3 regions of the Pantoea stewartii genome follow, and region 1 is predicted to be linked to each of the others. Evidence: predicted binding sites of a transcription regulator. Region 1 holds the regulator's gene; each other region holds the start of a gene.
The links. The regulator CRP, encoded in region 1, controls carbon source genes, mostly activating them, when cyclic AMP is high. The targets are predictions, from matches to a motif close to ATGTGANNNNNNTCACAT.
Positions count from the first base shown of each region.

Region 2: a site for CRP is predicted at 2,452-2,469, ahead of G5574_RS21870 (iron-containing alcohol dehydrogenase). Genes of this name have one in related genera too.
Region 3: a site for CRP is predicted at 2,433-2,450, ahead of G5574_RS15005 (nucleoside-specific channel-forming protein Tsx). Genes of this name have one in related genera too.

Region 1 covers NZ_CP049115.1:2,473,190-2,478,282, forward strand. The annotation lists gene G5574_RS11840 (phosphoribulokinase) at 1-552, shown strand, start outside; gene G5574_RS11845 (OsmC family protein) at 582-986, opposite strand; gene crp (cAMP-activated global transcriptional regulator CRP) at 1,289-1,921, shown strand; gene G5574_RS11855 (YccS/YhfK family putative transporter) at 1,980-4,055, shown strand; gene argD (bifunctional acetylornithine/succinyldiaminopimelate transaminase) at 4,057-5,093, opposite strand, start outside.
Region 2 covers NZ_CP049116.1:86,902-91,994, forward strand. The annotation lists gene G5574_RS21860 (mannitol dehydrogenase family protein) at 1-220, opposite strand, end outside; gene G5574_RS21865 (D-threonate 4-phosphate dehydrogenase) at 1,071-2,057, opposite strand; gene G5574_RS21870 (iron-containing alcohol dehydrogenase) at 2,561-3,706, shown strand; gene G5574_RS21875 (dihydrodipicolinate synthase family protein) at 3,729-4,610, shown strand; gene G5574_RS21880 (sodium:solute symporter family protein) at 4,688-5,093, shown strand, end outside.
Region 3 covers NZ_CP049115.1:3,169,001-3,174,093, forward strand. The annotation lists gene G5574_RS14995 (methyl-accepting chemotaxis protein) at 1-263, opposite strand, end outside; gene yjdN (VOC family metalloprotein YjdN) at 836-1,273, shown strand; gene G5574_RS15005 (nucleoside-specific channel-forming protein Tsx) at 1,378-2,244, opposite strand; gene G5574_RS15010 (sensor histidine kinase) at 2,519-3,868, opposite strand; gene G5574_RS15015 (response regulator) at 3,865-4,524, opposite strand; gene G5574_RS15020 (helix-turn-helix domain-containing protein) at 4,758-5,093, shown strand, end outside.

The sequences.
Region 1 (5,093 bases):
TGGAATCAGGTTCCCGGCACCTTCACGCCCTGGCAACCGTTACCACCGGATACGGATGTGCTGTTTTATGAAGGCTTGCACGGCGGCGTGGTGACTGCACAACACAATGTGGCGGAAAAAGTCGATTTGCTGGTCGGCGTCGTGCCCATCGTCAACCTGGAGTGGATTCAGAAACTGGTGCGCGATACCAGCGAGCGTGGCCATTCACGCGAAGCGGTGATGGATTCGGTAGTGCGTTCCATGGAAGATTACATCAATTTCATTACGCCGCAGTTTTCACGAACCCATATTAACTTTCAGCGCGTCCCCACGGTGGATACCTCTAATCCCTTTGCCGCGCGCACCATCCCTTCGCTGGATGAAAGCTTTGTGGTTATCCACTTTCAGGGGCTGGAAGACATTGATTTTCCCTATCTGCTGGCCATGCTGCAGGGATCGTTTATTTCCAATATCAACACGCTGGTGGTACCCGGCGGCAAAATGGGACTGGCGATGGAGTTAATTATGGCGCCGTTAGTAAAACGGCTCATGGAAGGGAAACGGATTGAATAACCACAGAGGCCAGCCTGGCCTCTGTGAGATTACAGCGCGATCACTTCGTAGCTGTGGGTAATGTTGACGCCTTTGCCTAACATGATGGCGACAGAGCAATATTTTTCCGCTGACAGATCGACAGCGCGTGCCACGGCTTTATCCGAAAGTGCGTTGCCGCTGACGATAAAATGCAGATTGATATGGGTAAAGATGCGGGGGGCTTCTTCCCGACGTTCAGAGGATAGTTTCACTTCGCAATCAACCACATCGTTGCGGCCTTTTTGCAAAATTGACACAACGTCAATGGCGCTGCATCCCCCCGCCGCCATCAGCACCATCTCCATAGGGCTCGGCGCTTTATCGCCAGAATTGCCATCCATCAGTATCTGATGGCCGGACGATGATTCCCCCAGGAATGTTAACCCTTCAACCCATTTGACGCGTGCCTGCATAATTTTGACCTCAGAATACCCTGTTTTGGCTCAGCGTACGCTTTTGCCTGGGAAACAGCAATCCAGAGAAAACGCCATCTTGCTGAAGCGAGACAACACAAGACAGTCGACGTAAGCTGTGCTACAAACAGAGCTGAAAATATTTTTCGTCATCCGAAGACGAAGCCGGGAAGAATGATGCGCACTGCGCCGAATGCAGCCCGAATAATTTCCTGAATGGAAAGACGCTTAACGCTTACATCGCCTGGCAGGGAAACAGAGCCCTGTATTTTGGGCACGATTACAACAGAGGATAATAGCGAATGGTTCTCGGCAAACCGCAAACAGACCCTACACTTGAATGGTTCCTGTCCCATTGCCATATTCACAAGTATCCATCCAAAAGTACGCTCATTCATCAAGGTGAAAAGGCGGAAACGCTTTACTACATCGTTAAAGGTTCCGTTGCGGTACTGATTAAGGATGAAGAAGGCAAGGAGATGATTCTGTCCTATCTGAATCAGGGCGACTTTATTGGTGAGCTTGGCCTGTTCGAAGAAGGTCAGGAGCGCAGCGCCTGGGTACGTGCGAAAACCGCGTGCGAAGTGGCAGAGATTTCCTACAAAAAATTCCGTCAGCTGATTCAGGTGAATCCGGACATCCTCATGCGCCTCTCCTCGCAAATGGCGCGCCGTCTGCAGGTCACATCGGAAAAAGTGGGCAACCTCGCGTTCCTTGATGTCACCGGTCGCATTGCGCAGACGTTGCTCAACCTGGCGAAACAGCCGGACGCCATGACGCATCCTGACGGCATGCAAATTAAAATTACGCGTCAGGAAATTGGCCAAATCGTGGGATGTTCACGTGAAACCGTGGGACGTATTTTGAAGATGCTGGAAGACCAGAATCTGATCTCCGCACACGGCAAAACAATTGTTGTTTACGGCACGCGCTAAGCTTTATTCTTCACGGCATAATGGCAACGTTATGCCGTGAATTATTTGCGTTGAGCCGATGTGGCGAAGAATAATTTATCACCCTGAAGTTAACTATGCCCTGCGCCAGACACTGGTGTTGTGTCTCCCCGTCGCGCTCGGCTGGCTGTTTGGCGATCTGCAAAAAGGATTGCTGTTCTCATTGGTGCCTGCCTGCTGCAATATTGCCGGTCTGGATACACCCCACAAACGCTTCTTTAAACGCCTGATTGTCGGCGGCAGCCTGTTTGCCTTGGGTAGCTTACTGATGCAGTGGCTTCTGTTTAAAGACGTGCCCTTACCGCTTATTCTTTTCGCCCTGCCTTTGCTGCTGGGCGTGACAGGTGAAATCAGCCCACTGCACGCACGGTTACTCCCTGCCACACTGATCGCAGCGATATTTACCACCAGCCTGATTGGCCGCATGCCCATTTACGTACCGCCCCTGCTCTACATCGGCGGTACGCTGTGGTATGGCCTGTTTAACTGGTTCTGGTTTTGGCTGTGGAAAGAGCAGCCAATGCGTGAAAGCCTGAGTCTGATTTACCGCGAACTGGCGAACTATTGTGACGCCAAGTACACCTTGTTGACGCAACTTACCGATCCGGAGAAGGCGCTACCACCGTTGCTGGCGCGGCAACAAAAAGCAATCGACCTCATCAACACCTGTTATCAGCAGATGCATATGCTGTCCGCCAGCCGCGATCACAGTCATAAGCGACTGACCCGCGCTTTTCAGGTCGCACTGGATTTACAGGAACACATTTCTGTCAGCCTGCATCAGCCAGAAGAAGTGCAAAAACTGGTAGAACAAAGCCATGCAGAGGCCGTGATTCGCTGGAATGCGAAAACCATTTCCGCCCGTTTACGTGAGCTGGCAGACAACATCCTGTACCACCAACTGTCCAGTCGCTTTGATATGGACAAGCAGCTGGGGGCACTGGAAAAAATCGCCCGTCAGCACCCGGACAATCCGGTAGGAAATTTTTGCCTTTATCACTTCAGCCGCATCGCACGGGTACTGCGTACACAAAAGCCCCTTTATCAGCGTGATTTGATGGCGGATCGCCAGCGCCGTTTACCGCTTCTGCCCGCACTCAGAAGCTATCTCTCGCTGCGCTCATCTGCCCTGCGCACGGCCGGACGTTTTTCTGTGATGCTGATGCTGGGTAGCGGGCTGGCGCTGTTCTTTTCAATTCCCAAACCCTACTGGATTCTGATGACCATTATGTTTGTCAGCCAGAGTAACTACAGCGCCACACGGGTGCGTATTCAGCACCGTGCGCTGGGCACCTTTGCCGGGCTGGTGATTGCGGCGGCCTCGCTGCGGCTGGATGTCCCTGAACCGCTGGTGTTGAGCATCATGCTGGTGATTACCTTTATCAGCTATCGCTTTACCCGCCAGTTTTACGGCTGGTCGATGGTGGGGTTCACGGTCACCGCGGTATATACCCTGCAACTTCTGTCACTTAACGGCGCACAATTCTTACTGCCGCGCCTGCTGGATACCCTGATGGGCTGCCTGATTGCGTTTGGCGGAACGTTATGGCTTTGGCCGCAATGGCAAAGTGCCCTGCTACGACAGAACGCACATGATGTGCTTGAGGCTTTCCAGGACGCGTTACGCATGTTGCTTGGTCCGGAACAGTCTCCCGAGGTACTCGCCTATCAGCGCGTTAACGTTAATCAGGCCCACAATGCAGTCTTTAACTCACTAAATCAGGCGATGCAGGAGCCGGGGTTTAACGCACGCTATTTACAGGATATGCGTTTATGGGTCACGCACAGCCAGTTTATCGTTGAGCACATCAACGCCATGACGATTCTGGCACGCGAACATACCATGCTGCCGCCTACGCTGGCGGAGCACTATCTGCAATGGTGTGAAATTGCGCTGCAGCGTTGCCAGCAGCGGCTTGAATATGACGGCGAAAGTTCGCAAACCGATCTGTTACAGGGAATTGAAGATATCAACGAGGGACCGGTCACAGTACTGGAGCAGCACATCAGGCGCATTCTGGATCATCTTAAGGTGATGCACACGATCTCATCGCTGGCGTGGAACCAGCGACCGCATCATGGTCGCTGGCTGATTCGTAGTCTGGGTCGAAAATAACTCAGGCAGCCAGGACTTTCCCGACCGCTTTGGCAAAGCGCGCCATGCCTTCTTCAATATCGGCGGGTTCAATAATCAGTGAAGGGGCAAAACGCATCACATCCGTACCAGCCACCAGCACCATAACGCCTTCAGCCGCGGCGGCATTGAGGATATCGCGTGATTTTCCGGCATGTTGCGGCTTCAGGGCCGCGCCTACCAGTAAGCCTTTGCCGCGAATATCGCTAAACAGATCGTAACGGGCATCAATCGCCTTGAGTGCCTCGACAAATTGCTGGCGACGGGATTCCACGCCGTTCAGCACGTCTGGCGTATTGATCAGATCCAGCGCGGTTTCAGCAATCGCACAGGCCAGCGGATTGCCACCATAGGTGGTGCCATGCACGCCAGGAGCCATCGTTGACGCCACCTCCTCGGTGGTCAGCATCGCGCTGACAGGAAAACCACCGCCCAGCGCTTTCGCCGAAGTCAGAATGTCTGGCGTGACGCCGTAGTGCTCATAAGCAAACAGCTTACCGCTGCGCCCCATACCGCTCTGAACTTCATCCAGCACCAGCAACGCCTGATGTTTATCGCAGAGCTCACGCAGCCCCTGCATAAATTCTGGCGTGGCCGGCATGACGCCACCTTCACCCTGAATGGGCTCAACGACAATCGCACAGGTGTGGTCGTCGATAACGGCTTTCACTGCCGCCAAATCGTTGAATGGCACATGCACAATGTCAGCGGGTTTCGGGCCAAAACCGTCGGAATATTTTGGCTGGCCGCCTACCGTGACCGTAAACAGCGTCCGGCCATGAAAGGCATTATGGAAGGCAATAATTTTGCTTTTAAACGGGCTATGACGTTTACAGGCATAATAACGCGCCAGCTTAAACGCGGCCTCGTTGGCTTCTGCGCCGGAGTTGGCAAAAAACACTCTGTCCGCGAAGGTGGCGTTAATCAGTTTGCTGGCCAGGCGCAAAGCCGGTTCATTGGTGAACACATTGCTGGTGTGCCACAGGGTTTCGCCCTGTTTCTTCAGGGTTTCAATCAGCG
Region 2 (5,093 bases), on a different replicon from region 1:
ATCCCTGACGTTTCAGATCGGCAATCTGTTGTTCCCCGCCGATGAGATTAACTTCGACGTATCCCCAGTCGCTGTTATGTTCTGCTGCAAGAACATCGGCATAGACCGCCTGATGAGCCCGATGAAAAGCACCGAATCCAAGATGGACAATACGCGGGACGAGCTTCTTCCTGTTCCATTTTGGAACCGTCGCCTTCGCATTCAGTAGGGTAGTTTGCATTTCTTTCTCACCTTATTTTTTATTAGCTGCGTGGACACTGACGTTAAATAACGGCAGCACCTGGAGATCGCCTTGATGTTTTCCTGTGCGGCGCAGTTTGGATCAAGCGCCTGAGAACACCACGGCAAAAGGAAAGTTTTTAAAACAGAATTGGTGCGGGAAGCCTATCGTCAGCGGCAGAATTGTTCCACTACCATACCAGTTATAATTAAAAAATGTGATGAATGGCAATTATGTCTTTGGGTAAAATTGCATTAATTAACAAAGAAAATAAAAATCACAACTTCTTTATAACTATAAATATTGCTGGCACTACAGAAGAATTAACCTTCAAACAGGCTGATGCGTATTAGCACGCTGTTTTGCGGTTCGGGTGAATAACCAAAATTTAAAAAATCCGAAAGATTGCTTTTAAAAAGGGCCGACCTCATCAGGCGTCATGTATAAAAAGACTTAATCGCACCGATGGGTTTAAGAGCACTCGGGTTTGAGGGTGAGCTATTTCGCTACGGACAAAACGGAAATCAGGCAGAAACTCAACGCCGTGTTTGACTGGCGGGACATTAACGCTGAACGCTTTTTATTCCCTCATCTGGCGTCATTCGACGTGTACGTGGTAAGGCTGTCAGTTATGCCTCTGTGGAGCCGGAGCATTTAAACCAATCCGATACGGTGCTGTATTGATATTGCACCCGCATGCGATGACAGACACCCGTTTCCCGACGCGTCGCTGTATTAAGGTTATATCGGTTCAGGTGCCTGTTTTATCGCGAAAGTTTGCACAGCCGCCCAGAAGCCGTATGCAGGGCAACGCAATCATGTCACCCTGAGCCTCCCTTCCCGCACAACGCTATGCTTGCGTAATTTGCAGCGCCATATCAATCGAGATAGCCATACTTTCGGGATTCGCTTTACCGGTCCAGGCAATGTTAAAGGCCGTGCCATGATCGGCTGAGGTGCGCAGGAACGGTAAGCCTGCGGTAATGTTTACGCCGTCGTAGAAGCCCAACAACTTGAGCGGAATATGGCCTTGATCATGATACATAGCCACAACAATGTCATACATGCCCTCATTGCATTGCATAAATACGGTGTCCGGCGGGCACGGGCCATAGACGTTTATGCCCTGCGCCTTCATCGCGTCAATCGCCGGTGTCAGCACGCGAATTTCCTCATCTCCGAACAACCCATTTTCACCCGCGTGTGGGTTAACGCCCGCAACCGCAATACGCGGCTGGCTATAACCGACCCGGCGCAAAAACGTATCGGCAATTCTGATTACCGTTTCAACGCGCGCCTGGCTGAGCGTATCCAGGAATGTCCGCAGAGAAATATGCGTGCTGACGTGGATCACTTTGAGTTTATCGGTGTAGAGCACCATCGAATAATCTTTGGTGTCAGTTAATTTTGCCAGTAATTCCGTATGGCCTGGATAATGATGGCCAGCCATATGCAGCGCTTCTTTATTCAGCGGAGCCGTCGCAATCGCTTTCACATCACCGCGCATCGCCATTTCTGTTGCACGTTTGATGCATCGATAAGCCACATCGCCCGCTTCAGGCTGCACAACCCCACACTGTAGTGCCTCCGGATGTGCCACTTTCTCATCGATAATATGAATAACGCCCGGCATAAAGGTGGCTTCGGACACGTTATTAATGACGTTTAATTCCGCCTGCGGCGTTATGTTCATTGCCAGTATGCGGCGGAACGTTTGTACACAACCGATAACCACAACGGGCGAACCCGCTAACGCGCCCTCGGTTAAGGCCTTAATAATAATTTCAGGACCGATCCCAGCCGGATCGCCCATCGTAATCGCCACAACATTCGTCACTTATTTTCTCCTCAACGACGCTCAAAATTTTTAAAGGGGGAGATTCATTACCCAAACACCGGCTTTCGTTAATCCCGCCTGACGTCAGTCACAACCGGATGCATGCCCACCAGGAACATATTCCGCCGCCCTTCTGTGCCGCGTTGCGTCCGGGCCGAGACGGTTGCAGCAGCCCATTTAGCCATCCCTGACGCCTTGTCGCTAAAATCAGCCCAGCGTGCAAACCCGCACTGCCGTCGTTGAGCGATTTCACTCATCCGGTCAACGGTCAGAGATATGGCCCTCTTGTTTTGTCGCCCCATGTCGTCAAAAGCGCCTGAAGATCAGAGTCACAACGCACCTCATCAGTTTTCACTCCTCACCATAATGATTATATTCAATCACATTCGATTATATGTGAGCAAGATCAATTTAATAAAGCGCCATTTTATTTATAAATTTAGACAGTGAGTGAGCGAAGTTAAGCGGAATGAAGAATTTCAGTCATTTATGGGGAGACAGACGTGGCATTAATTAACAGCACAATATTGAGCGGTTCCGACGCGATAAAGGCACTGACGCCGGTTGTCGCGGACAAACAACACCTGCTGGTTTTGACAGACAAGAACATTGTAAATTTGCCCGCGACCACGCAAATCATGACATTGCTCAGTCAGGATGGCCGTCACGTTAAACTGATCGATGATGTTCCGGCAGAACCCACGCATACCGATGTTGAAGCAGTGCTGTCGCGTACAGCAGGTAAAACGTTTGATTTAGTGGTGGGCATTGGCGGTGGAAGCGTACTGGATGTGGCGAAGCTGCTTTCTGTGTTATGTCACGTTGCGTCACCCTCCCTTAAGGCGCTGTTTGATGGCGTGAAAATTACAGCCCGTTTACCCTCACTGCTTATTCCCTCGACGGCGGGAACGGGTTCGGAAGCAACGCCCAATGCTATTCTGGCTATCCCTGAAAAAAACACCAAATCAGGCATCATTTCCCCTGTGATGCTGCCAGATTATGTCGCATTAATTCCAGAACTGACCACCAGCATGCCTGCGCATATCGCCTCATCAACGGGCATTGATGCACTGTGCCATTTACTGGAATGTTATACCGCCACCATTTCGAACCCTGTGGGTGACAACGTTGCGCTGATGGGCCTGCATAAGCTGTTCCGGAATCTGGAAACATCCGTCACTGAACCGCATAACCTGAACGCGAAGCTGGAAATGCTATGGGCTTCTTATTATGGCGGCGCGGCAATCGCGCACGCCGGCACCCATCTTGTTCATGCGCTTTCGTATCCTCTGGGAGGCACTTATCACCTGCCTCACGGCGTCGCCAATGCCATTCTGCTGGCACCCTGTATGAAAGTGGTGCGCCCGTTTGCCATCGACAAATTTGCCACTGTCTGGGACCTGATTCCGGGCGCCGATATCACATTGACCCCGGAAGAAAAATCGCACGCGCTGGTCGACTATCTCGCCAAATTAGTTAAACGGCTCAATCTGCCGGATAACCTGGAAACATTAGGCGTGCCGTCAGGTGATATTGATGCGCTGAGCGAATCTGCACTCAATGTGAAGCGTTTAATGAACAATTCACCCTGCGCTGTAAATCATCAGGATGTGGCTGATATTTACCGGACCCTGTTCCCTAAAATTTAACCGCCGAAAGGAGTGGGTAAAGATGAAAAAAATAGAAGGTGTACTTACAGCGATTGTGACGCCTTTTACTCAGGAAGGTGATCTTTATCTTGATGAACTGAAACGCCAGGTTACCCGACAACTCAATGCCGGTAACGGTATTTTTTGCGGCGGCACAAATGGTGAGTTCTTTGTTCTCAACGAAAAAGAAAAGCTTACTGTTACAGAAACCTGTGTTAACGAAGTGTCGGGGCGGGCAAAGGTTGTTGCCCATATTGGTGAGATATCGACCCGGGACACCCTTCGCCTGGGTAAACAAATTGAAAAGCTGGGCGTGGATGCGGTTTCAGTAATCACGCCCTATTTTGTGCCGTTAAATCAACGCGAACTGATTAACCATTACACGGCAATTGCGGATGGCCTTTCCGTACCGGTTTTTCTGTACAACATTCCGGCCAGAACAGGCAATACGATTGAACCAGAAACCGCCCGCACCCTTGCTGCCCATCCCAATATCATTGGTGTAAAAGACAGTGCCGGAAGTTATGAAAGCCTGCGCGACTATCTGGACACGGTAAAAGAATGCGATAACTTTGACGTGCTTAACGGCCCCGATTCACTTATCCATCAAGGCTTTGTTGAAGGGTGCTCTGCCTGTATATCAGGCCTGGCTAACGTTGCACCGCACCAGATAAATGCGATCTGGTCACGCTTTCATGCCGGCGATATTGACGGATCACGTCAGGCGCAGGAACAGGTCACAGGGTTACGCACCGATCTTTATAAGGTCGCCTTTTCACCTGCAGCAGTAAAAAAAGCGCTACAAATTTTAGGCCATAACGTGGGCGAGAGCCGTTATGCCATTCATTTTGACGCTGCGCAGAAAGAGGAAATTCGCAGAATCATTAACCTGTACCTGAAATGATAATAAGAATTTATAAATTTTAAATACCGGGAGCATAAAGTGCTCCCCGAATTTATCTTGCTCTATCTGAGGCTATAATGAAAACATTCAACGCTCAGGACACCCTGATAATTATCGGCATTGTATTGGCATATATTCTTTTTACCACCTGGCTGACATTCCGGTTACGTAGTAAAAACTCGGGCGATTTTATGGAAGGCTCAAGAGCCATGCCAGCCTTTATTGTAGGTATTCTGCTGATGTCAGAATATATCGGTGCAAAATCGACTATCGGCACGGCTCAGGCCGCCTTTGAAGGTGGGATTGCCGCGTCCTGGTCAGTCATTGGCGCCGCTATTGGCTTTCCCCTTTTTGGCATGATTCTGGTAAAACGCATTTATAATACGGGTAAAATTACCATCTCGGGTGCGATTGCTGAAAAGTACGGTAACAGCACCAAAAATATTATTTCACTGATCATGATTTATGCCCTGCTTTTGGTCA
Region 3 (5,093 bases), 700 kb from region 1:
GCAACGCTTTTTACGCTGTCCAGTGAAGCGGCGCCCTGCGGGCCACCATTCTCCGTCTCTTTCATGTACTCCATCAGACGGACGCGTAAGGTACGACTGTGGTTGATGGGGTCAATCACCGACAGCACCACACGAATTTCTTTATTCACGGCATTAAGTGACGCATTGCTGCGGGCCAGTAACCAGATGCTGACGGAAATACTGATAAGAAAAAGAATTAACAGAAAAGACAACACCAACAGTGATGATTTTTTTAACGACATAACACAGTCCTGAACAGGGGGGATTATGGACAGATATATCGGCATCCTGGGGCTAAATATTTAGCTGGAACGCACCGAAATAAGCACAGAATTAAGTGCATAAAACATAAGCGAAATAATGAACCAACTGATTCACTATTATCAGGTTGACGTTTCGCTTGCCGCTTCGGTTATTTCATGCGTTAACGCCGGCGGTATGGTTTTCAGATCCACTAATAGGTTGAGTCAACGAGGAAGTGCAAAGCAGGAAAGTGCGGTTGTCAGCATTTGTCTGAACAGTTCATTTATTATTTATTTTAAGGCATTGTAATTTAAGGGTTAATTCTAATCCTTGCAGTAGTAAATAAAAGTGACTATTGCCTGTGAGATAATATGGTTATTAACACGTAAAACATTATTAGCGTACCAGGCATTGATTTAATTGAAAAAAAACGGGGGCGACGTCTCAGGCGATTGGGTAAATCCTCTGAAAGGAGATTCTTTGCGCCGTTATGAATCCTCTTCTCTGCGCTGTCGTCTACACTTATTACTTCCTTATAAGGAAGTTTCTACTCACCTGTATCGAGGTAATAATGCAAGTATGTCCTTATTTGTTTCTCTATGGTCGCTGTGAAGAGGCGATGGAATTCTATTTGCAGGCAACAGGTGGACAGCTGCTGCAAAAAATGACGTTTGGTGATATGCCGGAGCAGGGTGAACAGATTGGCGACCAGTCTGCACCCCCGTTGCCACCTGAAAAAATTATGCATGCGCATCTGCGTATCGGGCAGGGCGAACTGATGATGAGTGACGGCAATCCTGACCAGCCACCGGCGTCAGAGCACGCAGGCTATGCCGTCAGTCTGGCGACCACGGATGCAGAACAGGGTAAAGCCTGGTTTGAAAAGCTGTCGGCAGGCGGGAAAGTGACCACACCGTGGCAAAAAACTTTCTGGTCTGATGGCTTCGCCATGTTTATTGATAAATTCAATATTCCGTGGCGCATTAACGTTGTTAAATCAGACGAGTAATTTGTCGGTGATGCCGTTCAACGACGTTGGATGGCGCATACAACAGCGGCCTTCCCAGGGGGAAGGCCACCGTCAATTACCGTGCCTGTCTTGCAACAAACTGATCAGAAGTTATAGCCAGCTACCAGATAGTAACCCCAGCCCGTTGATTTAATTTCAGACGCGCTGCTGCCAAAACCTAACTCCTGACCGTCTCCCCACTGACCGCCGTTATGGAAGTAACGCGCCACAGCAGAGAAGTGCCAGTGCTCGTAGCCCAGTGACAGGATATGACTGGAGGCAATGGAATTACTGGTACGGATCGGCCCGGTCTTATCACGCAAGTCTGAGCCCCAGTCGAAGTTGGTAAAGCCCACATAGCCCAGGTTACCACCCCACAGTGTGGTGATTGGCACGAAATACTTCACCTTAAAGCGATAGCCGTCCCAGCTGTCTTCGTTCGCAGCACCGTAGTTTTCCCACTGGTACTTGGCATAGACGTTCAGTGACAGACCGATATCGCTGTGCGTATCGATGTCGGTGCCCAGGCCCATGTACCAGGTGTTCTGGCGGTTTGCGCTGTTACGGCCCATATCGTAGATATAGTTGTTGGCAAAATACCACTCTTTAAACGGACCGAAAGCCAGGCTGGTGCCGGTCAGTTTATCAATAGAGAAACGCGGTTCGATTTCCATGAACAGCGGTGAACCGTGGTCGAAAATACCGTTGGCGTTGTTGTTGCCTACGCCAAAGAAGTTTGGCAGGTCAACGTAGCCGTAAAAATCAAACCAGTCTTTTTTGGCGAACGCTTCGTATTCCAGATAGACATCGTTATTGAACTGGGGCCCGAAGCGGGTGTGGTAACTGCCCACCACGTTGACGCTCTGATGCCACCAGTCGGAAAGGTACTGGGGATCGTTTTCTGCAGCCTGCACTGCACCGTTCAGGGAGCCTGCCAGCAGGGCACCTGCAACTAACGTTTTAAATTTCATTATATTTGACCACTGGTTTTCATACGCAAGACAATCGTTTGCGTGCTGTTTGGAAATCAATCCCAAAGGTTGGGCAGTAATGTACTCAGGCCGACTGTTTTAGTTAGCGTAGCGTGCCTGTAACAGAGAGATAGAAAATAGCTTTTGATCACATTTGTCAAAATGTGTTGCATAACAATTCATCATAATTGTGATGATTGTCACAATATAGGGTTGTGGCGAACGGAACCAGGCAACCGTTTACGTTGTCGGGTTCCGAATCGATCGGCAGGAATCAGGGAAAGGTGACGCGCACCTGAAAACCGCAGCGCAGGCCTTGTGCGTCCCGACAGTTGGCAAGGGCAACGTCGATATGGTGTTTCTGGGCGACGCTGCGCACGATAGACAGACCTAAACCGCTGCCCTGCGCTTTAACGTCGGGTGAACGGGCAAAGCGATCGAATGCGCGTTCAAGAAAGGATTCCGGTACACCCGGACCGTTATCAACGATGTCGACAACGGTTTGTCCTGCCACACGATGCAGCAGCACATCGACCATGCTGCCTTCAGGCGTATGTAACATCGCGTTGCCAATCAGATTATCAAACAGGCTGCGAAGTTCGGAACGCCCGGCCTGCAGTCGATAGTGCGTGGTGCCGCTAAAGCCAATGTCGATACCGCGTTTATCCGCCACAACCATGAGCTGTTCAATACTCTCTTTCAGCACATCTTCCAGATCGATATTTTCGAGGTGCGCGACGACTGACTGATCTTCCCAGCGCGACATATTCAGCAGTTGAGTGACCAGATGGCGCGTGCGGGTCACACCTGATTCCAGTTGAGCGAACTGACGGCTGGCCTCGCCGGGTTGAATGTGCTGACGCAGATTTTCCAGTTGCAGCGTGACGGCGGTGACCGGCGTCCGCAGTTCATGAGCGGCATCTTCCATAAACTGACGTTGTGAAGACCAGGCGGCACGCAGTTTATCCAGTAAGGAGTTGTAGGCCTCAACCAGGGGCTGAATTTCGTCGGGCAGCCGTTCCGGCGATACGCTGTGGGGATGGTGCGCATCCTGGGCGGCGATTTCTCGCGAGGCAACGCGCAAATCCCGGGTGATCTTGCGCACGACCAGCCAGATGACCAGCAGCGACAGCGGCATCATCAAAATCAGCGGAATAATCGCCGACAGCGCCCGTCGCACCATCATCTCTTTCATGTAGCTCAGGTTCAGCATGACCTGAATAGTTTTAATCTCACTGCCTGGCTGACCGGAACGGGTGTAAATACGCCATTCACAGTCGCGGCAGTCACCGATCTGCACGTCTTTGTAGCCATTTTCCGACTGTAAGGGCGCATGCAGCTCTGGCCATGAGCTGGATCGTAACCGGCCCTGCGCATCCCACAGCTGAATGACAAAGGCACTTTTGATCTTATGCGCAGGCGCAATCACCGGCATCAACGGGGGGATTTCACGGTTAACGGACCACGCATCGGCCAGCTTGGCGAGCTGTTCGTCCTTAATGACGCCAACCATTTCGCCGTAGCAGTTAAAAAAATACCAGGCGACACCGCCAATCATCAGTAAATGAATCAACAGCAGGGTACTGAGTAATTTATTTCGTAATGAACGCATAAAGATTTTCATATTGCCGGTACTCGCCAGCCCAGCCCACGCACGTTGCGAATCACATCATTATCCAGCTTGCGCCGCATCCCGTGGATAAGAACGTCCACGGCATTGCTGCTGACTTCTTCGCCCCAGCCGTAGATACGGTTTTCCAGCTGTTCACGTGACAGAATGGCACCGGGCCGCTCCAGCAGAGCATAAAGCAGGGCATATTCCCGGGCGGTGAGCTGTTCACGCTGCCCTTTGTACAGGACTTCGCGGGTCAACATATCCAGTTGAACATCGCCGCTGCCCAGCACCGAATCGGCAGAACCATGGTGGCGTCGGGTGATCGCGCGCATACGGGCCATGACTTCCTGCAGATCAAAGGGTTTGAGCAAATAGTCATCTGCCCCGTAATCCAGGCCCTGTACCCGCTGAGCGACCGTGTCGCGTGCGGTCAGAATTAATACCGGTGTGGCATCACCGCGCCCACGTGCGCGTCTGAGCACCTGCAACCCGTCGTCGCGAGGCAGACCGAGGTCAAGCAGCACGCAACTGTAACCGCCTTCGCTCCAGGCATTGTGCGCATACACGCCATCGCGAACCCAGTCGACAGACCAGCCCGCGGCTTCCAGCGCCTGCTGTAAATTGGCACCGATCATTTCATCATCTTCAACCAGCAACACGCGCATGGATGACGTCCCCCAGAAAAATGACCCCAGTGTAGCGCTGGATTATTAGCGCAGAATTATTGCTGTTACCAGCCTCAGCACTCTTACCGCTCCGGCCGGGAAGGCGACAAAACCTGGCGTCGGTGCAGGCATGGAGCGCTTTGCTAATTCTGCGCTAATTTTCCGCTAATTAAGGGATAAATTTAGCGCGCTAAAGTGTGTTCCTGCACATCTGCTTTAACCAGGAGAACACCATGAATCAGCGCGAGTTTATTCGTAGTTTGCTGGAATGGATAGAAAGCAATTTAGGACACGATCTGCATCTGGACGAAGTCGCCCGCCGGGCGGGCTATTCCCGTTGGCACTTACAGCGTTTGTTTCGCCAGCACACCGGTTTCTCACTTGCCGAGTACATCCGCCAGCGCCGCCTGACCGAATCGGCCCTGACGCTGCTCAACAGCAATGAAGCGATCCTGCAGGTGGCGATGAACTACGGCTTTGATACGCAACAGGCCTACACGCGCACCTTTAAAAACTATTTTATGATGACGCCCGGCCAGTTACGACGCCAGCGCCGTGTTGAACCGGAT